Regions from separate parts of the Salinivibrio sp. SS2 genome, predicted to be linked through region 1. Evidence: predicted binding sites of a transcription regulator. Region 1 holds the regulator's gene; each other region holds the start of a gene.
The links. Region 1 encodes PurR, which represses purine synthesis genes. Its sites were predicted from a motif close to TNANGNAAACGTTTNCNTNA; they were not measured.

Region 1 (7,581 bases):
AAACCGAGAACAGATCGCGGCCCTTGCTAACGAGCAACTAACGGCATGGGATATTAGCCATCTTGCTCATCGACCGTATCCGATTTTATCTGGCGGTGAAAAACAACGCGTACACATGGCACGCGTGTCATTACAGCTAGCACAAACCGCACCAGATCAAGCGATACTGATGCTGGATGAACCCACTTCGGCCTTAGATATTACCCATCAACATTACACCCTAAAGCGCTGTCGAGCACTCGCTGACCAAGGAATGACAGTGCTATTGGTGTTGCACGACCTGAATTTGGCGGCGCAATACGCCGATCAACTGCATTTTCTGAAAGCAGGTCGAATCGTCCTATCCGGCGACCCGTGGCAGTGTTTTAGTAGTGATAGAGTGGCAGACATCTACCAATACCCGCTGACCGTTCTGACTCATCCGGAGCATGACTGCCCACTGATCGTGTCTTAATTGATAAATACATCATAGCTGGCTCACAAAACCGTCTGTTGGTCCATTTTCGCTGATCAGACCAATTGCGAGTGTGCGCCAACCTAAGTAAACTGAGAGCGCAACCGATTAGCTATGAGAATGGATGAAATCGGATTCGTTACCTTCGCAACCGTCTGATGTGCCGGGATTGTGAAAGACATCGCCGCTGACGAACAGCGGCGTTTTTCTGTAAGGTCGCGAGTAACGATCCCTACGCATTACTACAAAGAAGAATCAAGATGGCAACGATTAAAGATGTCGCGCGTCTCGCCGGTGTATCGACCACGACGGTGTCACACGTGATAAACAAAACCCGCTTTGTCGCAGAGAAGACGACTGAGAAAGTATGGCAAGCGGTTGAAGAGTTAAACTACGCCCCAAGTGCTGTGGCGCGAAGCTTGAAATGCAACACAACACGTACACTGGGTATGCTGGTGACCAAATCCACCAACCCCTTTTTCGCCGAGCTTGTTCACGGTGTGGAAGACTATTGCTACAAGCAAGGCTACACACTGATTCTCTGCAATACCGAGGGAAACCTTGAAAAGCAACGCGACTACCTGCGTATGTTGTCAGAAAAGCGCGTCGACGGACTCATTGTGGTGTGCTCTGATCTCAACGAAGATTTGATGCTGTTATTAGAAAAAAAACGCGATCTGCCTATGGTCGTGATGGATTGGGGCAGTCACCATATCGATACAGACCGCATAGAAGATAACGCTGAATTAGGCGGTTACCTTGCCACCAAACACTTTATTGATAATGGACATACTAAAATTGGCTGTATTTCCGGCCAAATGGATAAAAATACCTGTAAGCATCGCTTAAACGGTTATTTCCGTGCGTTAAAAGAAGCCAACATTACAGTGAATGAAAACTGGCTGATTGAGGCGGATTTCGAAGCCGATCAAGCGCAAATTGCCGCGAAGCAATTAGCGACAATGTCAGACCGCCCGACCGCTGTCTTTTGTTTTAATGACATTATGGCATTAGCGGCGATTAGTACGTTTAACGAGCACGGCTTGAAAGTGCCAGATGATATATCGGTGATTGGTTACGATAATATTGATCTCACCGAGTATTTCTCGCCACCATTGACAACTATTCACCAGCCCAAACGCCGTCTAGGCAAAACGGCCGTCAAGCTCTTGCTCGCGCGAATTGCCAACAACGAGACTCAGCAGCAAGTGTTCGAAATGCAACCTGCACTAGTGAGTCGACAATCAGTTAAAACCATAGATTAGTGTTTTTATTACACTTTTATGACACACCGTCTCCTTTGTGAGACGGTGTGTCTAATGAGAGACAACTCGATGAACCCTTCACTTAGCCATTAATCATTTACAGCCCTCTTGAACTAAGATCACATTTTTAAATGCTGCTTGGGACGACATCACTGTCTAATTATTATATGCTTAATAGCGTTTGAACAAGGCAAACCATGGCGAAAGCATGGGACGCAAAGCCACCGGCCTAATAACTTCCACTAGTGTTTGGGAGTTGATGGCAGCGGGGTTGCCAACAATTAATGATCGAAGCTGACAACTATTTGATAGATCGTTGACAACTCTGTGGTTTTGCCTTGTTACATTTTGACGTCTTTTTTGGGCATTAGTAATTCATCGAGATATTAATCAAATGGATAAACCAGCTTTAAAGAATGCAATGAAGTTATTTGCCAAATTTGGCAGCATTAAGTCCCGTTCAATGTTTGGCGGATTCGGTATTTTCTGTGACGATACCATGTTCGTTTTAGTCGTAGAAAACCAGCTCCACTTACGAGCCGGAAAAGAAAATGAAACACTATTAAAACAACAAGGCCTCGAGCCCTACGTGTATAAGAAAAGAGGATTTCCAGTTGTAACTAAGTATTTTGCAATACCAGAAGAATGGTGGGACGATGAAGAAAAGTTATTGTCAGAAGCAAAATACGCCCTAGAAGTAGCGAAGCGAGATCGAGCTGAGAAAAACAGGACTTCGCCAACAAGATTAAAAGATCTACCTAATTTACGGCTGGCAACCGAACGTATGCTGAAAAAAGCAGGTATTACATCTCCAGCAGATTTGCAGCAACAAGGTGCCGTTAATGCCTATAAAGCTCTTCTCTCGGCGCATGAAAAAGAGCTAAGCTTGGAATTACTGTGGTCACTAGAAGGTGCGATTACTGGCAAGCATTGGTCTGTGGTTCCACCCCAACGTCGCCAAGAATTATTACAACATTTAGAAAATTAATTCCTCACACCCCCCATACCTCTCTACCTTTTTTGTGAGCAATGTTCGCGTCCAACACCGCCTTTAAGGCGGTGTCGCTTTTTCTGAACGCGCTAAATGCTCAATAAATCATCATTCAAACTAATTTCAGACATAAAACGAAAGTTTCTTGCGATCGGTCGGGTCTGGTTAAAGGTACGATTAAGGACACAGTTCCTCAATGTAACCGACAAATCAGCCAGTTAATTCAGCTACAGTACCTAAAGTAATAACTGGGACCCATTTACTATCGGACGAGACACAGTATGCCAGTAAAAAAGATATTGCTTGGTTTAGTGGTGGTGGCGCTTGTAACACTTTGGTTCAGTTTAGATCTCAGCCAGTGGCTCACGCTTGAAAACGCCAAAGCACAACAAGTGGCATTGAATGATTACATTATCGAAAACGCGACCACCGCAAGCCTGGTGTTTTTTGTCGGCTATGTAGTGATGACCGCCCTGTCCTTACCGGGTGCGGCAGTGGCGAGTTTATTGGGCGCGGCACTCTTTGGCTTTTGGTGGGCATTGGTGTTGGTCTCCTTTGCTAGCTCGATTGGCGCCACCCTCGCCTTCTTGGTGAGTCGCTTTATGTTGCGCGACTGGGTCCAAGCCAAATTTGGCAATAAGCTCGATACCATTAATCGCGGCATAGAGAAAGACGGTAGCTTGTATCTGTTGACCCTCCGCCTGATCCCGATTTTCCCGTTTTTTCTGATTAACCTCGTGATGGGGCTAACCCCGTTCAAAACCCGCACCTTCTATTGGGTCAGTCAGCTCGGTATGTTGCCGGGTACCGCAGTCTACGTGAATGCAGGGACCCAACTGGCCCAAATCGACGCACTCGGCGACGTGGTGTCACCCTCGGTGCTTGGCTCACTCGCCTTACTGGGTATCTTCCCACTGCTGGCAAAGTGGGTCATGGCTTGGATCACACGTCGTAAACGCTATCAAGGTTGGAACAAGCCCCATCAGTTTGACCGCAATATGGTAGTGATTGGTGCCGGTGCAGGCGGCTTGGTATCAAGTTATATCGCGGCGGTAGTGAAAGCGAAGGTTACGCTGGTCGAAAAAGGTTCGATGGGAGGAGACTGCCTAAACACAGGGTGTGTTCCCTCAAAAGCGCTGATCCGTGCGGCGAAAACCATGCGAGAAATTGGCAAGGCTAAGACATTTGGCATTCATACCCAAGCGCCAGCGGTTGATTTTCCGGCGGTCATGGCGCGGGTTAAACAAGTGATTACCCAAATTGAGCCCCACGATTCGGTCGAGCGTTACACCAAGCTCGGCGTGGAGTGTGTGCAAGGCGAAGCACACATCGTTTCGCCATGGGAAGTCGAGGTGAATGGCGAACGCCTCACAACCCGCAACATCGTGATTGCGACCGGCGCACGCCCTATGTTGCCCCCGATTCCCGGTTTGGCTGAGGTCACGCATTACACCTCAGATACAATTTGGTCTCTGAATGACCTACCGCCGCGGTTGTTGGTTTTGGGCGGAGGTCCCATTGGCGCAGAATTGGCACAAAGTTTTGCGTGTTTAGGCAGCCAAGTCACTCTCGCAGAAATGGCCGACCAACTTCTCGGCCGCGAAGATAAAGATGCCGCTCAGCTGGTTGAACAGGCGTTAGAGCGTGACGGCGTCACGGTTTTAACACAGCACAAAGTCAAAGCATTTGAGCACAGTGATAATGAGCAAATCGCCTTGCTCGATGGCCCTGACGGTGAGACGTCTGTCTCATTTGATGCGGTGCTGGTCGCGTTAGGGCGCAGTGCCAACACCAAAGGCTTTGGTCTCGAAAAGCTCGATATTCCAGTGACCGAGCGTGGCACGATTCAAGTCAACGAGTACCTGCAAACCGCCTATCCAAATATCTATGCGGTAGGTGATGTAGCGGGTCCGTTTCAGCTCACCCACGCCAGTGCTCATCAAGCATGGTATGCCGCGGTGAATGCACTATTCGGGCAATTTAAACGCTTTCGTGCTGATTATTCAGTAATGCCTGCCGCGACCTATACATCGCCAGAAGTCGCGCGCGTGGGCATCAATGAAAAAGAAGCCAAAGCCAATCAGCAAGAGGTGGAAGTAACCTACTACGGCATTGATGATTTGGATCGCGCGATTGCTGACGGCAATGACCACGGTTTTATTAAGGTGCTGACACCAATAGGAAAAGATACCATTCTGGGGGTGACTATTGTTGGCGAGCATGCGGGCGACTTGCTCGCAGAGTTTACTCTCGCCATGCGGCACGGGTTAGGACTAAATAAAATTTTGGGCACCGTCCATCCGTATCCCACTATGAGTGAAGCGGTGAAGTATACCGCTGGGATGTGGAAACAAGCCCATGCGCCCGAGAAGCTGCTTAACTGGGTCGAAAAATATCATCGTTGGATGCGTCACTAATTGAAAAGGAAGATGACAATGAAACACTGGATAGCGGCGTTAACATTGGCAATTGTAAGTACCGCCAGTTTTACTGCCTCTGCGAGCACGGAAAACGACCGTTGGGAAAGTATTGAACAACAAGCCAAAGGCCAGACTGTTTACTTTAACGCATGGGGCGGTAATCAAGAGATCAATGCTTACCTGCGCTGGGCGAGTCGCGAGTTACAACGCGATTATGGTGTCACACTGAAACATGTCAAAGTGACGGATATCGCTGAAACCGTCAATCGCCTACTTGCCGAAAAGACAGCGGGTAAGGATAGCGGCGGCAGTGTCGATATGGTTTGGATTAACGGCGAAAACTTCAAATCAATGAAGGAAAATGATTTGCTGTACGGCCCTTTTGTCAGCACGCTCCCCAATTGGCAAATTGTCGATAAAAGTTTACCGGTTGAAGAAGACTTCACTGAGCCAACAGACGGCCTCGAAGCACCTTGGGGGGTGGGACAGCTGGTGTTTATCCATGATCAGAAAACCTTGGCCAACCCACCTCGCTCTTTCGCCGAACTGTTAAGTTTGGCTAAAGCATTCCCTGGGCGTATCAGTTACCCCAAACCACCCGAGTTTCATGGCACCAGTTTTTTGAAAGCCGCCCTGCTGGAACTTACCGATGTGCGCGAGGCACTTTACCTGCCGGTTGATGAGGTAGACTTTGACGCCGTGACCGCCCCACTATGGCGCTATCTAGACCAACTACATCAAGTAGCATGGCGCGAAGGCGCTCAGTTCCCGTCAGGCAGTGCCGAAACTATCCAACTGTTGGACGATGGTGAGCTTCTCGTAGCGATCGCGTTTAACCCCAATGCGGCAAAAGCAGCGGTGGCCTCTGGAAAACTCGCCCCGTCAGCGCGTGCGTTTGCCTTTGACCAAGGCGCGCTATCTAACATTCACTTTATGGCGATTCCATACAACGCCAACGCTAAAGCCGGCGCTATGGTCGCTATCAATTTCTTGATGAGTGAAAAGGCACAACTGCGTAAAGCCGACACCCAAGTATGGGGCGATCCACCCGTGGTTAAGTTATCCGACACCGCCGAGGTCAGTCGCTTTAATACCCAGCCCGAGCCACATCCAAGCTGGCAAACCGCGCTTGAGAGTGCGTGGCTGAAACGCTACGGCCAATAGTAAAGAGGCTGATATGGCACGTTTGCTGTTTGCCATCACCCTAACGGTGTGCTGCCTACCCTTGTTGCCAGGGGTTGGCGGCATACTCGCGAGTGCCTTTGCGTTCGTGCCCACACTAGGGCTTATGGAGGCTAATATTAGCGGCTGGCAAGCTGTCATGGCATGGCCGGGGCTATCACAATCTATTCAGCTAACGCTCATCTCGGGATTAGGCAGTAGCCTGCTCGCGGTGGCGCTTAGCTTTATGATTTTACAAGCCACTTGGCAAACGCCCATTTGGCAGAAGATCAGTGCGCGCTTACCTGCGCTACTTGCGTTACCACACGTCGCCTTTGCCATTGGCCTGGTTTTACTGCTTTCCCCCTCGGGTTGGCTGTTTCGCCTGCTAAGTCCTCTTCTCGGTGATAACCCCGTGACTTGGGCGCTGGTACAAGACCCTTATGTTATTGGGCTCACCTTGGCGCTGACGCTAAAAGAAACCCCCTTTTTATTGTTGATGAGTCTGTCGGTGCTGCGTCAAATTGATGTCTCTCGGCTGACGATGGTATCAACCAGCCTCGGGTATAACCGCACCGCAACTTGGCTAAAAGTCATTCTCCCGCTTTGGCTGGCCAAAATGCGTTTCCCGGTTTTTGCCGTCATCGCCTACAGCCTGTCAGTGGTTGATGTGGCGATGATCCTCGGGCCGAATACGCCACCCACCTATGCGGTATTGGTATGGCAGTGGTTTAATGACCCGGATTTAGCGCTATTACCTAGAGCTTCAGCCGGCGCTTTGCTGCTATTTGCTCTGTGTGGCTTGGCCTTATTGCTATTTCGCTTTTTGGCGTGGCTTGGTTGCCAATGTCTCAATCGCTGGCAATACACGGGGCGCCGCCACGCATGGTTACCCGGCAAATCACTCTGGTGGCCGGTGTTTATCACTCCCCTTGCGATTATGCCTGTGTTGCTGATGTGGTCATTCGCGCTGCGCTGGTCATTTCCCGATTGGCTCCCGAGTCGATATAGCTTACGGTTCTGGGAGCAAGAGCTTAGCTATGTGTGGTCATTGGTGGGGAACAGCATCGTTCTAGCGGTGATCAGCGCCAGTGTCGCCTTGCTGTTTGCCATCGGGTGTCTGGAGCGTTCGGTCAATCAGCGACGCTCGGTGCCAAGGGCCGTCATCGCCATTCCGTTATTGGTTCCTCAACTCTCTATCTTGTTTGGCATTCAGGTGGCGGTGTATAGCCTCCCCGGCCAATGGCACGTGCCGGCAACCCTTTGGGCTCACATTTTTTTCGCGTTTCC
Region 2 (7,581 bases), on a different contig from region 1:
CAGATATCAACAAACCGGATGGCTTATGCGTGATCACCCCTGACGAGGTCGACACCTTTGTGGCTGAGCTCCCTTTGCAATGCATTCCGGGCGTAGGACGTGTCACCTTAACCAAGCTTCATGAACTGAATTTGTTTACCTGTAGAGATGTGCAGTGTAGCGATCATGGTGAACTGATCCAGCGGTTTGGTAAATTTGGGCAGGTACTATGGCAGCGAGCACACGGTATTGATCGACGTCCAGTGCAAGTGGAGCGGATACGTAAATCCGTTGGCGTAGAGCGCACTTTATCGCAAGATCTTGCAGCGCTGAATGATTGTTTACAGTGGCTAGACACTTTATACGAAGAGCTCCAACGGCGACTCGAAAAAGCCGATGCGAATGGGCGGATTTGTCGCCAAGGGGTCAAACTCAAATTCAACGACTTTCAAACCACGACGGTTGCACACCGCTGTGAGCGGTTAGAACGAGGGCTATTTGATACCTTGTTGCATGAAGCGTTTTATCGAGGCGAGGGTAGAGCGGTGCGGCTGATTGGTTTGTCGGTAGGGCTGGGGGACGACAATGACCCCCAGCTAAGTTTACTCGCTTAAGCGTGCTTTTCAGGAATCGCTTTTAAGATAGCGCGCATTTGTTGCCAATAGTGACCCACACTTTCAATGTTCACTTTCTCATCAGGTGAGTGAGGGAACTTAATCGTTGGACCAAACGAGATCATATCCATATCCGGATAAGGTTTTTTAAATAGACCGCATTCTAATCCCGCGTGGATCACCATGATATCAGGCTTACGCTGATAGATAGCTTCATAGGTATCGCGGAAAATATGCATGATTTCAGAGTCAGGATCAGGCTTCCACCCCGGGTATGCGCCGGAAAACTCGACGGTCACGTTTGCTAAACCGGCCAGTGAGCGCAGCATGCCTTGCACCATTTCTCGCCCTGAATCGATCAATGAGCGGATCAAAAACAATCCCGTAATAGTATGCTCATCGGTTTGGATAACGCCTAAGTTCAGTGAGGTTTCTACCACACCCGGAACATCATCGCTCATCCGTATAACACCGTTTGGCGCCGCGTTTAAGGCTGCGAGTAGCCGAGATTGTACGGCACGGGTCAATGGGTCGGCTTGATTGTCAGACGCATCGAGTACAACAGTGACGTTCTCCTCCAAGCGTCCCAACTCATCGTGAAGCAACTGGGCGTAGTTATCTATCGCCGCGGCTAATGCGTCTTTTTGCTCGACTGGCACGGCAATATCTGCAAAGGCTTCGCGCGGGATGGCGTTACGCAATGTGCCGCCTCGCAATGCAATCAGACTGACATCAACCTCACTGAGGTGATGGCTGAGCATGCGTGCAAGTAGCTTATTGGCATTGGCGCGACCCGTGTGAATATCCACCCCAGAGTGGCCGCCTTTTAGGCCTTTTATACCGACGGTAAAACGCGCAAAATTGTCGCCGATGGGATGACGCTCGACCGGAAAGTGCATGCTAGCATCGACGCCGCCCGCACAGCCCATGTAGATTTCTCCTTCTTGTTCGGAGTCTGTGTTCAGTAACACTTCTCCTTCAAGCCAGCCTGCTTCTAGGCCAAATGCACCGTCCATCCCAGCTTCTTCGTTGGTGGTGAGCAACACTTCGAGCGGACCATGTTCAATGTCATCAGCCGCTAAGACGGCAAGGCAGGAGGCCATTCCAATACCGTTATCGGCGCCTAATGTCGTGCCATCCGCCGTGACCCACTCGCCATCGATATAAGGGCGAATCGGATCGGTGGTAAAGTCGTGCTCGGTGTGCTCGTTTTTCTGCGGCACCATATCAAGGTGGGCTTGTAGTACTACACCTTTGCGGTTTTCCATTCCCGGCGTCGCCGGTTTGCGGATAAAAATATTGCCAGTGGGATCTTGGCGAACCTCTAAACCTCGGCCTTTCGCCCAATCGACAATGAATGCTGCCAATTGTGCTTCGTGGTAAGAGGGATGTGGAATAGCACAAATCTGGTCAAAAAAAGCCCAAACAGGCTGGGGTGATAATTGGCTGATCTCAGACACGGTAGACTCCATTTTATTTTATTGTTGGCCTTTTAAACAGTAGGCCTTACTGAAATAGATGGACTTTACCAAGCATACCACTGTCGACTAGGTGGTGACAGTCGCAGGATCAAGGGAAGGAAAAACAGAGTGCATGCCGGATATCTAGGCGTGGTGGGCGTAATAAAACTACCAAATATGAACTTTTTGTGACTCTGGTCACTCTATAGCTTGTAATATAATTACGTGTGGGCTATTATCTAGACACTGATAACACAGGTTATCGACTGTTCATGGAGTGAACCCGAGTATTCGCCTCCAAGGAACCGAGACAAAATGTGAACAACATTAGGTTTAAACTTGAGAGAGGTAAAAACGATGGAAGGTATGGTATCTAACTACTACTGGAACCAACAGTCAGTGTATACCAAAGGATTTACGTATCCGGCGCCGTTCGGGTACCGCAAGTAAGTTTTACGATTCCCCCGCTCTTACAGAGACATTTCTGATCCAGAAGCAAACGCTTTAGTTCTGGCGCCACACAATGTTGTGGCGTTTTTTTTATGGGTGGTATGTCAGGTGCCTGATAAGCCAGTCATGATAGACAATCTTGTTGGCAACCATCACGAGAGCCATGACATTCCGATCAATTCATGCGGTTTCGTGCTGGAAATTTCCTTCATCGATCGGTAAGATTTGCGCCAATTTTTGACACGCAAACGTTTTCCTTTTGCATCTTATGATGCGCCACCTTTTATTCGGGATACCAACGATGTTAGAGCGTTTATTTAAACTCAGCGATCATGGCACGGATCTTCGCACCGAAGTTATTGCCGGTGTGACCACCTTCCTCACCATGGCCTACATCATTTTCGTGAACCCATCTATTTTGGCTGAAGCAGGAATGGACAAGGGCGCCGTATTTGTTGCCACCTGTTTGGCTGCTGCCGTCGGCTGTTTTGTGATGGGAATTGTCGCCAACTATCCGGTCGCTCAAGCGCCGGGTATGGGCCTGAACGCTTTCTTCACCTACACAGTGGTGCTGCAAATGGGCCACTCGTGGCAGGTTGCGCTGGCTGCGGTGTTTATTTCGGGCTTGTGTTTTATTCTACTCAGTGTGTTGAAAATTCGTGAGTGGATTATCAACTCGATTCCTATGTCACTGCGTACCGGTATCTCGGCGGGTATCGGCTTGTTCTTAGCGCTCATCGCACTGCAAAATGCGGGGATCGTCGTGGATCACCCGGCAACCCTTGTCGCACTGGGTGATGTGACGGCATTTGCCCCGGCGATGGCAGCACTCGGCTTTTTCCTCACTATTGGTTTGGTGCATCGTGGCCTAAAAGGGGCGGTCATGATTGCGATTTTAGTGGTCACTGTGATTGGTATTGTCGCGGGGGATGTCCCTTATCACGGTGTGATGTCTGCGCCACCAAGCCTCGCGCCGACCTTTATGCAGCTTGATTTTGCCGGAGCCCTTGAAGTTGGTCTGGTGTCTATCGTGTTCGCATTTTTGTTTGTTGACCTCTTTGATACCGCAGGAACCTTAGTGGGTGTGGCACAGCGCGCGGAACTTTTGGACAAAGATGGTAAACTGCCGCGTTTAAATCGTGCATTACTGGCAGACAGTACCGCGACATCGGTCGGGGCGCTTTTAGGCACGTCGAATACAACCTCATATATTGAAAGTGTGTCAGGGGTAGCAGCGGGTGGCCGTACAGGACTCACTGCTGTCGTTGTGGGGATCTTATTCTTGCTTGCGCTATTTTTTGCGCCGCTCGCAGGTATGGTCCCAGCGTATGCAACAGCTGGCGCTCTCTTTTATGTTGCGATTTTGATGATGTCAGGTCTTGTAGGGATTAACTGGCGAGATTTGACCGAAGCCGCACCGGTGGTCGTGGTGTGCTTGCTGATGCCGCTCACTTACTCGATTGCGAGCGGGATTGGCCTTGGCTTTATTGCGTTTTGTGCCGTAAAAACCTTTGCGGGCAAAGGGCGTGAGGTCCCTGTCAGTATCTGGATCTTGGCTGGATTGTTCTTACTCAAGTTCGTTTTCTTGGTGTAAAACAGCCGCCCACATTGACGTTATAACAAGGCGAGAAACGCCACGAGGTTTTCATCATGAGTAACAAGTTCATCATCACCTGGGACAACATGCAGATGTACACACGCCAATTGGCGGAGAGGCTGCTACCCGCTGACCAGTGGCAGGGAATTATTGCTGTGAGTCGCGGTGGCTTGGTGCCTGCCGCCATTCTGGCCCGTGAGCTAGGCATTCGCTATGTCGATACGGTGTGTATCTCGAGCTACGATCATGATCATCAGCGCGATATGCGTGTCGTGAAACAAGCACCGGGGGATGGTGAAGGCTTTATTGTGGTGGACGACTTGGTTGATACAGGCGGAACCGCAGAAATGGTGCGCCAACTCTATCCTAAAGCACGCTTTGTGACTGTAAGCGCCAAACCGGCGGGTAAGCATCTTGTTGACGATTATATCGTCGATATTGCGCAAGACACATGGATTGAGCAGCCGTGGGATATGGCGGTGAGCTATGTGGATCCGATTGCCAAATAATAGCCAGCAAGGTTATTGATAATCTGCTGTCAACAAAACGTCGCACATAGTTGCGGCGTTTTTTGGTTTCTAGGGACGCGATTGACTGAAAATCATGGCCTTGCTGTGAGTATGGTTTACACTAGGAGCGTCATAAACTGAACGCTCGGGAGTGAACGTGTCGGAAAGCGAATCTCAAAATTTGTCGGTCAAGCTGTTTGCCAAACACAGACATGCCAAAGAAACGTCGACATTGTTTGGCGCTATCCAGCAAATCGATCAAGCGAGTTATTCGGCGTTTGATGGAGATAGTGAGCGCAGCTGGTATCGAATGCGGCGTCGTGGACAATGGACGTGGCAAGGAGTGGATCCGGTAGAGATGGAAGCCATTTTTGCCCGTATTGCTCATTCGGATAATTCACGCTCCGTTGACAGTCTGCTGGATACGGTAGAAGGCTACCGCTCGGGAAATTGGAACTACGAGTGGACAGCAGTGGGCATGCAGCACCAAAAGCGCGCCCAAGCGCTGGCAGACAAAGGGGAGCATCAAGCAGCGAGTCAGCAATGGCTGCAAGCCTGTACCTATTTCGGTATCGCGGCGTATCCTCACCTCAAAGGCGATACGCTCGCTTTGCAATCGGAAACGCTGGCCTACAAAGCCTTTGAGCATGCCATGGATAAGCTTCCCTTCACGGTTAAAACCGTAGAAACAACGCTCGATGGCAAATCGCTAAAAGGTTACCTGTATCTGCCAAGAACCGATGCGACTCTGCCGGTGGTTATTCTCAGTGGCAGCTTAGACAGTTTGCAAACCGATTTATGGCGGGTATTCGTCGATTACTTTGCTCCCGCAGATATCGCAGTATTGACCTTAGATATGCCCTCAGTGGGGCACAGCAGTCATTGGCATCTCAATGAAGATACCAGCCGCTTACATCGTGCCATGTTAGATAAACTGGCGGAGGTACCTTGGGTGGATCACCACCGCGTGGGCACCATGGGGATCCGGTTTGGCGCCAATCCAGCGGTTCGGTTAGCCTTTCTTGAACCACATAGAGTCAAAGCCAGTGCGGCGCTGGGAGGCATCGTGCATTCGCTATTAACCAATGCACAAATGATGAAGAAAATGCCGCCCATGTACCTCGATACACTAGGGTCGCGGCTCGGTCGCCATATTCCTATCGACACGCTTCGGACACGCTTGCAGGCCTGGTCACTCAAAAACCAAGGCTTACTCACCGGACGGCGCACCGATGTGCCCATTTTAGCCTTGAGCTTAAAAGATGATCCGGTTTGTCCAGAATCCGACAATAAACTGATTGCGACCTATAGTCGTGGTGGTAAAGCGGTGATATTGCCGAATACGCCTTTGCATGATGGCTATCATCGTGCGTTGTGTGAGACCGTCTCTTGGTTTGCCAATATTTTGTAACTAAGCTGGCGAAGGTGTGATCGAGTGCGGAAAGCGGGGGATTGGCGTTCACCTGATTGATAACGTCATGATATACCTTGAGCTTAGGTAGATAGAGTGCCACTGGAGGACACCATGACCCAAACGCTCCCGCTTTCTCATGGACGGTTAAAAACACGTTTTACTGCGCTGGGCCCTTATTTTCGTGATGGGCAATCTGATGAACAAAGCTATTTTTTTGATAGCTTGTCTGTCTGCGTCGATGCGAAAAAGGAGCCCGACGCGCGCGAATTCTGGGGCTGGTGGCTAGTGCTTACCCCAGAAGACGATGGGTTCCGTTATCACTACGGTTATGGCCTCTATGACGAGCACGGGGAATGGTTAGCAAAAGCTGTCCCTGCCAAACAGCGCGCTGAGGTTGAGAAAACCCTTGATAGTTTCTACACCAAATTATGCCAATTGGTGGTCGATGAACTATCGCTCTCCCTTTCCCCAAGTCAAAAACTGACCGAGCCTGAACTCGCCCTTTCTAACTAAAACGTGATTTGCCTGATTTCAGTCCTTGTTAAATGGGCATGGGATTGATAAAAGAGACATCTATCTTTTAGTCAATCAGGCAATCATGACAGTTCAAGACGCGCTTAGAGACGGTGACATTGCAGCCACCGTCTCTTCTCAAACCATCGTTGTAAAATTAGGCACCAGTGTGCTGACTGGCGGTTCGCAACGCCTTGACCAAGCCCACATGGTTGAGTTGGTTCGTCAGTGCGCGCGCCTGCGCCAACAAGGCCATCAAGTGATCATTGTCTCTTCGGGAGCGATTGCTGCTGGGCGAGAGCACCTTGATTATCCGGTATTGGCTGACACGGTCGCCAATAAGCAGATGCTCGCAGCCGTCGGGCAGTGCCGTTTAATTCAAACCTGGGAGCATCTTTTCAGTCTTTATGGTTTTCAAGTCGGACAGATGCTGCTGACCCGCGCTGATTTGGATCACCGCGAGCGTTTTCTCAATGCGCGAGACATGCTCCATGCTTTACTCGACAACGGCATCATTCCCATTGTGAATGAAAATGATGCGGTGGCGACATCTGAGATCAAAGTCGGTGATAACGACAACCTCTCTGCGCTGGTGGCAATTTTAGCTAACGCAGATAAATTATTGCTGCTTACTGACCAACCCGGACTCTTTACGGCAGATCCGAGAACGCAACCCGATGCCGAACTTATTCGGGAAGTCCATACGATTGATGAAACCTTACGCAAATTAGCGGGAGGCAGTGTTACAGGTCTTGGCACCGGTGGCATGGCAACGAAACTGCAGGCTGCAGATATTGGGCGACGTGCGGGCATAGAAGTCACGATTGCCGCTGGCAGCAAGCCTGAAGTGATCCAAAACGTGGTCGCCGGTAACAGCGCAGGCACTCGATTCTTGCCGTTAGAAAGCCCATTAGAGAGCCGTAAACGCTGGATATTAGCCGGACCACCTCCTGCGGGAGATATTACCATTGATACCGGTGCGGTGACGGCAGTGACGCAAAAAGGTAGCAGCTTGCTGAGTAAAGGCATCGTACGCGTCAAAGGT
Region 3 (7,581 bases), on a different contig from region 1:
GCGCATCATATTGCACCCAGCCCTTGTGTCAATGACTTTTTTTTAACCAAAGCGCGTTTCGTGAAACGTTCCGCTAACGGTAGCATAACCCTTGCGTGACCCCCCAAATTATTGGGCAGTATCCGGTCATTTTTGGCTTGCGAGTCGCGCACGACAATGCGACTATCAGCGCGCTTTGTGTGCAAGCTTTACACTGACACCTTGAGCTTGTACCCCATTTATTGAATCACCTAAATGAGTAACCATTGAGAGCATGGTCAAAACGTACCGCCCTGACACCAATTACTATGTTGCGACGCAAAATCAGTCGTTATCTTTTCCGCCTTTAACCGGTAGTCACCAAGCCGATGTTTGTATCATTGGCGCCGGATTAACCGGATTAAACGCCGCGATTGAATTACGCCAACGCGGCTATCAAGTGATTGTATTGGATGCTAAGACGATTGCGTGGGGTGGCTCTGGGCGTAATGGCGGCCAATGCTTAGTGGGATATTGTCTCGGGCTCAGAGAGGTACATGAAACCTATGGCGTGCAGTGGGGTAAGCAACTTTGGGACCTGTCCGTTGAAGCGGTTGATATCGTGCGTGAAAGGATTCATACCCATCAGATAGCCTGCGACTTCCAACCGGGATACATTGAGCTGGCGTTAAACAAAGCACAACAAACCGAGTTACAAAGTTGGCACGCCTTAAAGCAAGGTGACTATCAGTATCCGATGGCGCAATGGTGGGATCAGGCTAAGGTGGCAGAAGTGGCGAATACGGAGCGCTATTTAGGGGGATTATACGACCCGAATAGTGCGCATATCCACACCCTCAATTACACACTCGGGTTGGCGAAAGCTGCGCAGGATTTAGGGGTGCAAATCTTCGAGCACAGTCCGGCGCAGTCGATAAAGAAGGGGCCGACTCACTGTGTTCGTACCCCTCAAGGTGACGTGAATGCTCCCCGCATATTGCTGGCATGTAATGCTTATCTCGATGGCCTAGAACGCAAGGCGCAAGCGAAAGTCCTCCCTGTTGCTTCCTTTATTGCGGTGACCGAGCCATTAGGCGATCGCATGCCCATTACTAATCGCATGGCCATGTCTGATCTCAACAACTGTCTTGATTACTACCGTCCCACCGCAGACGGACGTCTCTTATTTGGTGGCGTGAACCACCCGTTTAATCGTGAGTATAAAGACTCCGCTCAACGTCTACACCAACGGATGACAAAGGTTTTTCCTCAGTTAGGCGATGTGAAGATGGACTACCATTGGGGCGGGTTGTTTGCCGTGACGCGCAGTTACATGCCACACATTGATCACCTTGGCCAAGATATTTATACCGCACATGGATACACAGGTCATGGGGTGGGACTGACGAATATTGCAGGACGCGTGATAGCCGAAGCGATGGACGGACAAGCCAGTCGCTTTGATGTGTTTGCACGTTTGAAGCATGGTTGGATCCCGACCCCGAAAATGCTGCGTAGCCCTGCATTGGCTCTCGCGATTTGGAAAGCGAAGCTTGCCGATCTGCTCGGTGGGTAACCACGACGTACAAACCGTTAACGATTAAAAATACTTGTCGTCACGATAAAGTTCTCGTGTTGCTCCCCGCTAGGAAGACAGTAAGGTAGCCCTTCAAATAGCGGGGGGTAAGTGCTTGAACACTCTTAGCATCATTGATGATTTAGCGACACACGGACTAAGCGTGTGCGACCAATTCTTAACAGCACAAGAAGTGGCTGATTTACACGCATGTTTGCCAGAGCAGTGGACGCAAGCCAGTATTGGGCGCGAGCAGAAGCAACATACTAATACTCAAATCCGCACCGATAAGATCCATTGGTTAGAGCGCGGCCATGCCCCAGCCATTGATTTGTTACTCGATAAGATGTCTGAACTGCAGCTTGCGCTTAATCGTCACCTCTTTCTTGGTCTTTTTGAATATGAAGCGCATTTCGCCAAGTATAATCCCGGTGATTTTTATGCTAAACACGTGGACGCATTCAAAGGCCGCTCAAACCGAAAAGTCACCACAGTGCTCTATTTGAACCATGACTGGTGTGAAGAAGACGGGGGCGAAATCGTTATTTACCATGCTGATGGGAGCCACCTGAAAACATTATGGCCTCAGGCCGGTCGCCTTGTAACCTTCTTATCGGAAGAGTTTCCTCACGAGGTATTACCCGCGAAACGACAACGATTTAGCATTGCGGGCTGGTACCGTATTAACGGCATGAGTGGCCATCGGGTTGATCCAATTCGCTGACAAACTGCATACTGACAGCTACGAGTGATAACCAGCAAGCGGTCAGTATGAGGGGTTCTCCGCAACAGCAAAGCTTTTTTAACCATGCCGAGTTCGACGCTCAGCAAGCCGTTGCTATGCCACAAGCGACTGTCCATTGGCAGCCAGATTGGTTGCCATTGGTCGATGCCGATAACCTAATGGCGGCATTGCATCAGCACACACCTTGGCAACAATTACCCATTTCGATGTTTGGTCGTACCGTGATGCAGCCGCGTTTATTAGCTTGGTACGGCGATCATGCATACACCTACAGTGGACTCACATTATCTCCCCGCTCTTGGACACCTGAGCTATTGGGTTTGAAAGCCCGTGTTGAAGCTGCCACGCATGCGCGTTTCAATACTGTATTACTCAATCTCTACCGAGATGGCAGTGATTACATGGGATGGCACAAAGATGATGAAGCCGAATTAGGGGAGCAGCCGACGATTGCATCGGTGAGTTTGGGCGCAAGTCGACGGTTTTTATTCCGTCATACCCAAAGTAAAGAAAAACGCGAGTTTTTGTTGAGTCATGGCGCGTTACTGGTCATGGCTGGGCAAACACAAACGTATTGGCAACATGCGCTACCCAAAACACAAAAAACCGTGGGCGCTCGGATTAATTTAACCTTCCGATGGATAACGCCATCTTCAGCAAGAGAATAGAACCACTGCCGCTGAGCGGCAGTGGTTATGGGGCTACTCGACAATCAGGCTGACGTTGTCATAGGTACGGTACCCTCGCAGCATCACTGCATAGTTACCGGGCGTTGCATTGTCGAACCGGCAAACTTCATCATTGCAACTGCGATAAGGGCGGCAATCCCAGTTCCCGGTACTGACATCGCCATTGGCTTTGACATACAAGTCCACGTCACCCGAGCCGCCATAGGTTCGGATCATCAGTTCACCGGATTGATCTAACCGGTAGTTAAAGTACTTTTCATTCCCACGAGCGCCAGAGAGTCCGTTGATAGGCTCACCGAGTTTCAGCTCGTTACCCGGGTTGGGCGAGCTGTCGGCGTTCGCGAGCTCCACCGTATAGGCCAAGCCGAGTTTAGTGAACTTCGCGGCGTGAGCCGCTTCGCTATCGCTGTTTGCCAATGTGTCTTGAGGCGTATGGATGTTAGGGTTGTAGTCATTAAATTTGGCTTCAAACGGCATGGCAGCTGGATAGCCGACTTGGTGCCATGAGGCATGATCGGAACAGGCATAGCCACAAGTATCGAATCCGTAATTTAAAGTAGGCAAGTATTCGTCAAGCAACTGCGTGAGATACTGAGTGAGCTGACTGTCGGTATAGTCGGTGATAAAGACAATGTCTTCAGCAGACCCTTGATAGTTTGTCATGTCCAGTTGTAAGACACCGCGAACATCTTTACCCGCTTGCTTAAATTGGTTGGCAACGTCTTGCGAACCACGCAATCCAACTTCTTCTGCTGCGTAGGCAACAAATGCGATGCTCCGCTTGGGCTGGAAGTTGTTTTGAGCAAGTACGCGGATCACTTCTGTGACAGCAGCAATCCCCGAGGCATCATCATCGGCGCCAGGCGCAATACTTTGCTCATTGGTGCGTGAGCCAATCGTCGAGTCGAGATGCCCGCCGACGACGACCCATTCGTCGGGTGATTCTGAGCCCTCTATGGTTAACATCACCGACGCTTGATTATACCCACTGTGTGAAATTTGAGTGACGGACGCACCGGCTAACCCTGCACTGAGCGATTGCCAACGGTGTTTTATCCAATCTGAAGCCTGGGCCCCTGATGTTGTGGTGTAGAAACGGTTGGGGAAATCGGTAAGGCGATCAATGGTATTAACAATGAGTGCGCTATCAATTTGGCTAATCCAAGGGGTCACTAACGCTTGCTGGCTAATTGCTGGAGCGATAAAGCTTGCGCGCGAAAGTGGCATGTTACTCGCTGCCATCGCACTTTGGGCGGATGAATGCACGATATAACCACCGCAGCGGTGATGGTTTTCGTGCATTTTGTGGGAGAGGGCGGCTAACTCAGACTCACTGACTTCACCAATCCATGCTTGACCATTATGAGCAACTGATTGTGCTAATAAAGGCTCTGCCCCAGAAGATAAAGCAGTTTGTTGTGCATCTGCACCGATCGAGATCCAGACTTTTTTATCTTCAGCCTGCGCGAGGGTGCAGCTTGTTGCAAGGACAACGGCCAGAGCCGTGCGTTTATAATGCATAGTTCCTCCTTGAGTGAATAAGGGTCGCTAAACTCCATGCGACCTTTTGACTGTAGAGCAAAAACACAAATTGTTGATAAATTTATAAAACCATTAGTGGATGGTTTGGTTGTCACAAAATTGTTAATAGCGATAGTTTTGTTTTTAACAGAGGAGGAGAGAGGAAGGTAGGTTTATGCACGTAGACCTAATCATCCCCAGTGTTGCACAAAGGAAAACGCGGATTGGGTTGATGACAATAAAGATAAAATGCTGAAAACTGCATCAAATCGCGCGAAGTTTGGCTTTTTCGTTTACAAAGCAGGCAGTTGAAACTTTTATTAAATAATAAGTGTTGACTCGATCACGTTAATCCGTAGAATGCCTCCCCGTACCGCAGCGGCGGAAACAAAAAGAAAGGCGCGTTGGCAGAGTGGCTATGCAGCGGATTGCAAATCCGTGGACCTCGGTTCGACTCCGGGACGCGCCTCCATGTTTCCCCACTGGGCGGAGTAAAAATCGGACGCGGGATGGAGCAGTTTGGTAGCTCGTCGGGCTCATAACCCGAAGGTCGTTGGTTCAAATCCAGCTCCCGCAACCAATTTTATAAAGCGTTATAAAACGCTTGCGACAAAGCGACATTAGCTCAGCTGGTAGAGCGCAACCTTGCCAAGGTTGAGGTCACGAGTTCGAACCTCGTATGTCGCTCCAAGTTTTGCCCACATCAAGCAATGATTGATGTTACGGACGCGGGATGGAGCAGTCTGGTAGCTCGTCGGGCTCATAACCCGAAGGTCGTCGGTTCAAATCCGGCTCCCGCAACCAAATTTTAGGTATGTGAAGTCATTAACGTAGGCAAGGTTATCAATAAGACCTGCGGTCGTCGCAATTACATTGCGCGACAAATTCGACTACCGTAACCAAGTTTTTAAAGCGTTATAAACGCCTGTAACAAAGCGACATTAGCTCAGCTGGTAGAGCGCAACCTTGCCAAGGTTGAGGTCACGAGTTCGAACCTCGTATGTCGCTCCAAGTTTTGCCCACATCAAGCAATGATTGATGTTACGGACGCGGGATGGAGCAGTCTGGTAGCTCGTCGGGCTCATAACCCGAAGGTCGTCGGTTCAAATCCGGCTCCCGCAACCAAATTTTAGGTATGTGAAGTCATTAACGTAGGCAAGGTTATCGATAAGACCTGCGGTCGTCGCAATTGCATTGCGCGATAAAATCCGGCTCCCGCAACCAAGTTTCTAAAGCGTTATAAACGCCTGTCACAAAGCGACATTAGCTCAGCTGGTAGAGCGCAACCTTGCCAAGGTTGAGGTCACGAGTTCGAACCTCGTATGTCGCTCCAATTTCCTTCCTTAGCACTTATCTTTCTCTTGGTAATGGGTAATGTCTTACTTCATTGCTAGCATCGAGCAACATAGTATCCAACGTGACCGTATGGTCAACGGCACTGAAGTGCGCAAGTCCCGCGGTATAACTAAATGGGTAGCGATACGAAGAAAGCTGTCGTGAGAGCCTGCTATATAGTTGTTCTAGCTGATTATCAACGGCATCTGCATCTTGTTGTATCAATAACGCAGCAAACTCACACCCCTCTATACGTCCTATCCAGCCCACATCATCAAACACATCATTCAAACAACGCGCAAAGGTTTTGAGAATCTGATCGCCGGCGAGCTTACCATAGTCATGATTAAGTTGGTGGAGTTGGCGAACGTCGAAGTGTAATAGGGTGTAGCGCTCTTCGATCACTAAATCATCATTGAGGTATTCGCTAATTTCTCGCTTAAAGCCGCGCCGGTTTAACAGGCCGGTTAAGGGGTCCAGCACATTTTGTTGAGTCATGGTCAACTCGTGTTCCACAATGTGGGCAAGATCTGCCAATGCGCGCTGGCAGGGGCCATCGAGTTCACGAGGCTGTCTATCTATCACGCAAAGCGTACCGAGAATGTGCTCGTTATCTAGACTAAATGGGAAGCCGGCGTAAAAGCGAATAAAGGGAGGCCCCGTGACTAAGGGGTTGTCGGCAAAGCGCTCATCAAGATATGTGTCATTAACCACAAGCGGCTCTAGCTGGTGGATAGCGTGTCCACAAATGGACTCTGAACGTCCTGTCTGATTCACCGCCAGTCCGCGCTTTGCTTTAAACCACTGACGATGCTCGTCTACTAAGCTGATCGCCACAATGGGGCACGCTGATATATAGGCTGCAACGCGAACAATGCGCTCAAACCTGTCTTCACGACCGGTGTCTAAAATGCCTAAATCATGAAGTAAATGAAGCCGTTGCACTTCGTTGTTCGTTGGCTGCGCCGGTGTCATTTTATGCCCTCCATGCCTGTCTATTCAGTATAGACCCTCAGTTCAATGGCTATACAAAAAGCGCAATCGCTGTTTGTCGGATACCGACGGTCCACTTTATAGGTGACTGATAACTTAATTACACTCAATTACCGTCAGTTATTTTAATGTCACCGAGAGGTGTCATCGTTATTTGGCTACATTATTAATACGACAGATAAGAGGCCATTTAATGAAAGCATTGATTTTAGGCATAATTTTCGCCTTTGGGATGCTGAGTCAAGCCGTCGCTCAGGATCACAAATTATTGATTATTGATAGCTATCACAAAACGTTCTCGTGGACCGAGAGTTATACCCTTGGCTTGAACAAGGTGCTCGATAAAAGTATCCACGTATCGCGTTTTGAGATGAACGCCAAAAAGCTACCTGTATCAGCGCATCAACGCAAAGCAGACGAAGCATTTGACTTTTATAAAAAGGTAAAGCCTGATGTGGTGTTGCTTTGTGATGACATTGCACTGAATCATATGCTGCCCAGGCTACAGCATGAAAATATTGATGTTGTTTTTCTTGGCGTAAATGGCGATCCCCAGCCGTTGATTGAGAGACTAAATGGTCCTGTTCGTGTGACCGGGGTTCTAGAGCGGCCTCATTTTTATCGCTCACTGTCTGATGTGATTCAGCTTTATAACCAACCAATTAAAAACATTAAAATTCTCTTCGATGATGGCCCCACTGCAAAAATCAATACCGCTTATTTGCAAAGCCAGGCCAACCTTTTTTCCAAGTTAAATCAAACGG
Region 4 (7,581 bases), on a different contig from region 1:
CCCTCATTTTGGCTATGCGGATCGTATTCAAGAAGTCCATATTAAGATTATCCATATTCTTATCCAGCTGGTGGAAAAGGAAATGGCGGCCTAATGCTCGGAGGTAGATGAAAGAATGTGTGAACTGCTTGGCATGAGTGCCAATGTGCCGACGGATATCTGTTTTAGTTTTACTGGGCTTATTCAGCGCGGCGGAAAAACAGGGCCGCACCGAGATGGCTGGGGCATTACTTTTTACGAAGGGAAAGGGTTTCGCACCTTTAAAGATCCCGCCCCAAGCTGCCAATCTAAAGTGGCTGAATTGGTAACCAGTTATCCGATCAAAAGCTGTGCGGTAGTCAGTCATATTCGTCAGGCTAATCGAGGTGGCGTCAGCCTTGAAAACACGCATCCTTTTACTCGCGAAATTTGGGGACGTTATTGGACGTTTGCCCACAATGGTCAGCTATCTGGGTTTGAAAGCTTAGAAACGGGCCACTTTAAGCCTGTGGGAGAAACCGACAGTGAAAAAGCCTTCTGTTGGCTGCTTAATGAGCTATACAAGCACTACCCACAGCAACCCGATAACATGTGTGAGGTGTTCGACTTTATCGCCTCGCGCTGCGATCGGTTACGTGCACTTGGAGTGTACAACATGCTGTTTAGCGATGGTGACTATGTGATGGCGTATTGCAGTAATAACTTGCACTGGATTACGCGGCGGGCCCCGTTTGGTAAAGCGAGCTTGATCGATCAGGAAATGACGGTTGATTTTCATGAGGAGACTACGCCCAATGATGTCGTCACTGTGATCGCGACCCAGCCGCTAACCAATAATGAAAACTGGCACAAAATGGCAGAAGGGGAGTACTGCGTCTTCCATTTTGGTGAAGTGTATTGCACCAATCAAGATCAGTATACAACGACCTGATTGCGGTCTTGCCAGCATAGAAAAGGCGCCATCAGGCGCCTTTTTTGATCAGGGCGAATCACACTAGGCTTTTAGGTCGTCATCGTCATCAGCGGCATAGCCAGCGGGGCCCAACGGCGCGCCGTCGAGCCAAGCTTGGCCAGCTTCCATGCGTAAGCGCTCTTCGACAAACCAGCGAACAACCAAAGGATAAATCTGGTGCTCTTGTTGTTGCACCCGTGCTGCAACGGTATTGGCGTCGTCTTCTGAAAAAATGGGGACACGTGCTTGTAAAATCACCGGGCCACCATCCAATTCTTCTGTGACAAAATGCACTGAGGTGCCATGCTCGGTATCACCCGCATCAATCGCGCGCTGGTGGGTATGTAAGCCCGTGTATTTGGGGAGCAACGACGGATGAATATTCAGCATCCGTCCTTGGTAGTGCTCGACAAAGGCTGGGGTGAGTATACGCATAAAGCCGGCGAGAACGACCAAGTCAGGAGCCAACGCATCAATGGCGGTTGCCAACGCATGATCGTAAGCGTCGCGAGTGTCATAGCGCGAGTTTTCGAGCACGCGAGTCTCGATTCCAGCATTATCCGCGCGGGTTAGGCCGTAGGCATCTGGCTTGTTTGCAATCACGCCGACAATCTTTGCGTTTTGCGGGCACTTATCGATTAAAGCCTGAAGATTACTACCACTTCCCGAGATCAACACCACGATGCGTTTTGTCATTACACCAACTCCACTTGCGCTTCGCCGTCAGCACTTGTTGCAATATGGCCCAACTGCCAAGCGGTTTCCCCTGACTCATTGAGCAGTGCGATCGCTTGGTCGGCATGTGCTTGCGGTAGCGCGATGACTAAGCCGACGCCACAGTTAAAGGTGCGCAGCATTTCATAGTCACTGACATTGCCTTGTGCCTGCAACCAGTTAAAGATGGCTGGCCATTGCCAGCTATTTCCATCAATAACGGCTTTTGTACCTTGAGGCAATACGCGGGGAATGTTTTCCCAGAAGCCGCCACCGGTAATATGAGAAATGGCGTGAGCAGGGTATTGCTCAAGTAAAGTGAGTACTGACTTCACGTAGATACGGGTCGGTGCCAGCAAGTGCTCAACCAAAGGTTTGCCTTCGAGTGGCATGGTTAAATCAGCCTCGCTGACTTCCAAGATCTTGCGGATCAGAGAGTAGCCGTTTGAGTGAGGACCGCTAGAAGCCAGACCAATCAGAGCATCGCCTTCACCGACCTTACTGCCATCAATTAATGCGGATTTTTCCGCGACCCCGACACAAAACCCAGCGACATCATAATCATCCCCTGAGTACATGCCCGGCATTTCAGCGGTTTCGCCACCGATCAGGGCACAACCGGCTTGTTGGCATCCATGAGCAATCCCTGTGACCACATCGGCCGCTGTCTCGACGTCTAATTTTCCGGTCGCGTAGTAGTCGAGGAAAAAGAGTGGTTCAGCCCCTTGAACAATTAGATCGTTCACACACATAGCGACCAAATCAATGCCGATCGTATCGTGCTTATTGGCATCAAGCGCTAAACGTAATTTGGTTCCTACCCCATCAGTGCCGGACACCAGCACGGGTTCTTTATACTTGGTCGGTAACTGACACAGGGCACCAAACCCGCCTAAGCCGCCCATTACTTCAGGACGGTGAGTTTGTTTGACGACGCCTTTGATACGGTCGACTAGGGCGTTACCCGCATCAATATCGACACCTGCATCCTTGTAGCTAAGAGATGATTGTTTACCGCTCACTGCAATTCCTCGCCGGAGTTGGAAGTCAAAAGTCGGCGCTATTCTATCAGTAGATAATTAGAAAGGAAAACGTTTGCGTCAGCTGTTTGGTGAGGAAATAGGCGAGATGTCAAGCCTTTGATCTACGCTAGCAAAACCCTTTCGTGTATACTACCGAGAATTTGTTTTTTGTAAGGAGTCTAAGATGAAGGTCGTGGAAGTCGGGCACCCGTTAGTGAAGCATAAAATTGGATTGATGCGTGAGCGGGATATTAGCACTAAGCGATTTCGTGAGCTTGCCACTGAAGTGGGTAGCCTACTGACATACGAAGCCACTTCAGACTTCGAAACAGAAAAAGTGACCATCGAAGGTTGGGACGGTCCAGTCAGCGTTGATCAAATCAAAGGCAAAAAAGTCACCGTGGTGCCTATTTTGCGTGCAGGGCTCGGTATGATGGACGGTGTGTTGGAGCATGTACCAAGTGCCCGTATCAGTGTGGTCGGCATTTACCGTGATGAAGAAACGCTAGAGCCTGTACCGTATTTCCACAAGTTGGCGAGCAATATCGACGAGCGTATGGCGCTGGTGGTCGATCCTATGCTGGCAACGGGTGGTTCTATGATTGCCACTATCGATTTGCTCAAAGAGCAAGGCTGTCAACATATCAAAGTGTTGGTGTTAGTCTCTGCCCCAGAGGGTATTGAAGCGTTGAAAAAAGCGCATCCGGATGTCGAGCTCTATACTGCAGCTATCGATGAAAAGCTGAATGACAAAGGCTATATCGTACCTGGCCTAGGTGATGCCGGCGATAAAATCTTCGGTACCAAGTAATCGTCATCATCGCCAAGATGATGGCGTAATAACGGATCAAAAAGCCCGCTTAATATCGCGGGCTTTTTTAGTCTAAATGTCCCGTCTTATAAAGACAGGCCTATTTTATCGAGGTAAGTACGCACTTGCGCTTCGATCCCCTCACCATCTAATTGCAGCTCAGCATGCAATTCTTGCTGAGTGCCTTGTGGAATAAAGCGATCGGGCAAGCCAATTTGCAATACTGGCTTAATGATACCTTGCGTCATCAAGCTTTCAATCACACCGGTTCCCGCCCCGCCAGCGGTGGCGTTTTCTTCAATAGTGATAAGGCAATCATGCGTTTTCGCCATTTCTGCCACTAAATCGGTATCCAGAGGTTTAGCAAAGCGCATATCTACCACGGTTGCATCAAGCGCTTCTGCTGCCGCGAGGGCGCCGGGCAACAGAGTACCAAAGTTAAGTAGCGCAATGCGCTTACCTTGGCGTTTTTGCACGCCTTTACCGATAGGGAGTGCATGCATATCGCGCTCAATACCAACGCCCATGCCTCCCCCGCGTGGGTAGCGCACTGCGGCCGGGCCCTGATGAATATGACCGGTATAGAGCATTTGCCGGCATTCGTTCTCATCGCTTGGCGTCATCACCACTAGATTCGGGATGCATCTAAGGTAGCTTAAATCAAATGCCCCTTGGTGCGTTTGGCCGTCGGCGCCCACGATGCCACCGCGGTCGATCGCGAACAACACCGGTAAGTTCATAATGGCGACATCATGGATCAGCTGATCGTACGCACGCTGTAAGAAGGTGGAGTAGATAGCTACCACAGGGTTGTACTCACCAATCGCCATACCTGCCGCTAGGGTGACGGCATGTTGTTCGGCAATCGCAACATCGAAGTATTTGTCAGGGTGCGCCTTGGAAAAGCGCACCATACCAGAGCCTTCACGCATCGCCGGGGTAATGGCGAGCAGTTTGTCATCCTGCTCGGCCATATCACACAACCAGTCACCAAAGACATTAGAAAATGTCGGGCTGGCTGGCTTTGATTTCGGTAGGGTATGCACGCTTGGATCGAATTTAGGAACGGCATGATACCCAATCGGATCCTTTTCCGCAGGCGCGTAGCCTTTGCCTTTTTTCGTCATCACGTGCAAGAACTGTGGCCCTTTCAGGTTACGCATGTTCTTTAGCGTTTTAACCAGCTCTTCCACGTCATGACCATCGATAGGGCCGATATAGTTAAAGCCGAGTTCCTCGAACATGGTCCCCGGTACTACCATTCCCTTGAGGTGCTCTTCAGCACGACGGACCAGCTCTTTAATTGGTGGCGCGCCCGACAGGACTTTTTTGCCCCCTTCTCGGATGGTGGTATACAAATTACCGGAAAGAAGCTGCGCCAGATGATTGTTGAGAGCACCAACATTCTCTGAAATTGACATTTCGTTGTCGTTGAGGATCACCAGCATGTCGGGTTTCACGTCCCCAGCATGGTTCATCGCCTCAAATGCCATCCCCGCGGTGATGGCTCCGTCTCCAATCACACTAACGACTTTGCGGTTTTTCCCTTCTTTTTCGGCACAAATGGCCATCCCCAATGCGGCGCTTATTGATGTGGAGGAGTGGCCTACCGACAACACATCGTAGGGGCTTTCTTCGCGCCACGGGAAGGGATGCAATCCGCCCTTTTTGCGAATCGTCGGCATTTTTTCGCGCCGACCCGTCAAAATTTTATGTGGGTAGGCTTGGTGACCGACATCCCAAACAAGGTGATCAAAAGGGGTGTTATAGACATAATGGAGTGCGACAGTCAGCTCGACAGTGCCAAGTCCAGACGCAAAATGACCACTTGAGTGGCTAACCGTATTAAGTAAGTAGGTACGCAGCTCATCACACAGTTCAGGAAGGTGATCACGCGGAATGGTGCGTAACTCTTCCGGCGTATCAGCCAACGCGAGTGTAGGGTACTTTGATATATCCAGTGTCATAGTGGTTCGGCGCTTTTATTGGTAATGCTAGTTGTTGCGCTCGATGATATATCGGGCAAAAACTTCCAGTTGTTCGGTATTGTAGGGGATCGCATGCAGCGCGTGTAGTGCTTCTTGGTAAAGTTGCTGTGCTTTTTCTTGCGCGCCCTGTAAACCGAGTAGCGCAGGGTAGGTACTTTTATCCGCGCTCATGTCAGATCCTTGCGGTTTCCCCAATGTTTGGGTATCGCTTGTGATATCTAAAATGTCATCTTGCACTTGGAACGCGAGGCCAATGGCGTTGGCAAAGGTATCCAGCTCGTCAAGATGCGTCACCCCTTTCTCGCCGGCGGCAAAAGCCCCCAGTCTGACCGCGCCTCGAATTAATGCCCCCGTTTTGTTACGGTGGATTTGTTTTAACGCCTCTAACCCGACGTGTTGGCCTTCGGCGGCGAGATCGAGCGCTTGACCTAGACACATTCCACTGGCGCCACTGGCGTTTGCAAGCGTTCTGATCATATCGATACGGTAAGATTCAGCGTTTGGATTGAGCGACCCTTCGGATAACACCGTAAACGCCAAGGTTTGTAAGGCATCCCCGGCGAGAATAGCGGTCGCTTCATCAAACTCGATATGGCAAGTCGGTTGACCTCGTCGCAGGCTATCATCATCCATGGCGGGCAAATCATCGTGGATCAAGGAGTACGCGTGAATGCACTCTACCGCCACAGCGGGCGTGTCCAAATCAGTGATGGGCACGCCAAACAATTGTCCGGTAGCATAGGTCAAGAAAGGACGAACGCGCTTGCCGCCGAGCAGTAAGCCGTGGCGCATTGCTTTAATAAGCGGTAAATCTTGATGCGAGAGTGTGTCTAGCCAACGCGATAGCTGTTGGTTGCTGCGGTGTTGCGTCTCCCGCAGCGCGAGCTGTACAACGGAATCAGTCATTGTCGTCGTGAGAAAATTCAGTCAGTGGCGCGTCATCATCTTGAGAAAGCAGAATCTCAACGCGCTGTTCAGCATCTGCTAAGGTTTTTTGTCCTTGGCGCGCAAGCGCAATACCGCGCTCAAAGCGCTTCATTGCCGTATCAAGGGCGAGGTCGCCAGTCTCTAAAGCACCGACGATCGCATCCAACTCTTTGAGGGTGTCCTCAAAGGTCATATTTTCTGGTTTCTTCACAGCCATGATGCAATAAAATTAGAGAGGGAGGGGCAGACGTTAACCCAGTGCTGACAGGGGGTCAAATTCATCAGGCGATTTTTGTGCCCCAAACGCTGCTTTGCAAATCACGCATTCTGCTTGTTGGTATTTGCGGATTTGCGCTAAACCTATAGGATTGGTTGCCGATACAACCAAAGACAACAAAAACAAATAATAACGAACCGATGTAATCTAAGGGAGACTGACGTGGATATAGCGACGGTATTGGGCCTTATTGGAGCGTTGGCCTTCATTGCGATGGCGATGCTACTGGGCGGTAATTTTGGGATGTATGTCGATCTACCGTCGGTATTGATTGTATTCGGCGGCAGCCTTTTCGTTGTTCTTATGCAATACCCGATGAAACAGTTCTTCTCCTCATTCAAAATTGCGGGTAAGGCTTTTATGTTCAAAGCAGATGACCCGGAAGATTTGATTGCCAAGATTATTGAGATGGCTGACGCGGCGCGTAAAGGCGGGTTTCTCGCCCTCGAAGAAATGGAAGTGAGTAACTCCTTCATGCAAAAAGGCGTCGACTTGCTCGTTGACGGCCATGATGCGGACGTGGTGCGAACAGCATTAAATAAGGACATTTCGCTCACTGACGAGCGTCACGAGAGTGGTATTGGCTTTTTCAAAGCAATGGCGGATATCGGCCCTGCTATGGGGATGATTGGGACCTTGATCGGCCTCGTGGCAATGTTATCGAATATGGATGACCCGAAAGCGATTGGGCCAGCAATGGCGGTGGCGTTGTTAACCACTATGTATGGCGCATTACTAGCGAATGTATTTGCCATCCCCATCGCGAATAAGCTGACGTTACGGAAAGAGCAAGAAAAACTGAATCGGCGACTAATAACAGACGGCTTGCTCTCAATTCAGGATGGACAAAATCCAAGAGTGATTGATGGTTTCTTGAAAAATTATCTCAATGAGAAAAAACGCGAAGTGGA

Region 2: BGK46_RS04850 (NCS2 family permease) is a predicted target of PurR. The motif match lies at 2,744-2,763, and genes of this name have one in related genera.
Region 3: BGK46_RS10425 (2OG-Fe(II) oxygenase) is a predicted target of PurR. The motif match lies at 1,575-1,594, and genes of this name have one in related genera.
Region 4: purM (phosphoribosylformylglycinamidine cyclo-ligase) is a predicted target of PurR. The motif match lies at 2,729-2,748, and genes of this name have one in related genera.

What each region holds. Positions count from the first base shown of each region.
Region 1 covers NZ_MEBP01000064.1:41,467-49,047, reverse strand. The annotation lists gene BGK46_RS05585 (heme ABC transporter ATP-binding protein) at 1-454, shown strand, start outside; gene purR (HTH-type transcriptional repressor PurR) at 715-1,719, shown strand; cyclic di-GMP riboswitch class I at 1,899-1,998, shown strand; gene BGK46_RS05575 (TfoX/Sxy family DNA transformation protein) at 2,114-2,707, shown strand; gene lpdA (dihydrolipoyl dehydrogenase) at 2,992-5,127, shown strand; gene BGK46_RS05565 (ABC transporter substrate-binding protein) at 5,140-6,294, shown strand; gene BGK46_RS05560 (ABC transporter permease) at 6,308-7,581, shown strand, end outside.
Region 2 covers NZ_MEBP01000062.1:87,940-95,520, reverse strand. The annotation lists gene dinB (DNA polymerase IV) at 1-593, shown strand, start outside; gene BGK46_RS04855 (aminoacyl-histidine dipeptidase) at 590-2,065, opposite strand; gene BGK46_RS04850 (NCS2 family permease) at 2,805-4,097, shown strand; gene gpt (xanthine phosphoribosyltransferase) at 4,154-4,609, shown strand; gene frsA (esterase FrsA) at 4,767-6,020, shown strand; gene crl (sigma factor-binding protein Crl) at 6,135-6,536, shown strand; gene proB (glutamate 5-kinase) at 6,622-7,581, shown strand, end outside.
Region 3 covers NZ_MEBP01000086.1:47,716-55,296, forward strand. The annotation lists gene BGK46_RS10420 (NAD(P)/FAD-dependent oxidoreductase) at 254-1,534, shown strand; gene BGK46_RS10425 (2OG-Fe(II) oxygenase) at 1,650-2,258, shown strand; gene BGK46_RS10430 (alpha-ketoglutarate-dependent dioxygenase AlkB family protein) at 2,375-2,947, shown strand; gene BGK46_RS10435 (M28 family metallopeptidase) at 2,981-4,489, opposite strand; tRNA gene BGK46_RS10440 (tRNA-Cys) at 4,888-4,961, shown strand; tRNA gene BGK46_RS10445 (tRNA-Met) at 4,993-5,069, shown strand; tRNA gene BGK46_RS10450 (tRNA-Gly) at 5,104-5,179, shown strand; tRNA gene BGK46_RS10455 (tRNA-Met) at 5,217-5,293, shown strand; tRNA gene BGK46_RS10460 (tRNA-Gly) at 5,425-5,500, shown strand; tRNA gene BGK46_RS10465 (tRNA-Met) at 5,538-5,614, shown strand; tRNA gene BGK46_RS10470 (tRNA-Gly) at 5,747-5,822, shown strand; gene BGK46_RS10475 (GGDEF domain-containing protein) at 5,840-6,799, opposite strand; gene BGK46_RS10480 (ABC transporter substrate-binding protein) at 7,011-7,581, shown strand, end outside.
Region 4 covers NZ_MEBP01000062.1:113,159-120,739, reverse strand. The annotation lists gene lpcA (D-sedoheptulose 7-phosphate isomerase) at 1-94, shown strand, start outside; gene BGK46_RS04990 (class II glutamine amidotransferase) at 116-910, shown strand; gene purN (phosphoribosylglycinamide formyltransferase) at 974-1,627, opposite strand; gene purM (phosphoribosylformylglycinamidine cyclo-ligase) at 1,627-2,667, opposite strand; gene upp (uracil phosphoribosyltransferase) at 2,852-3,478, shown strand; gene dxs (1-deoxy-D-xylulose-5-phosphate synthase) at 3,565-5,445, opposite strand; gene ispA ((2E,6E)-farnesyl diphosphate synthase) at 5,473-6,372, opposite strand; gene xseB (exodeoxyribonuclease VII small subunit) at 6,365-6,610, opposite strand; gene pomA (flagellar motor protein PomA) at 6,833-7,581, shown strand, end outside.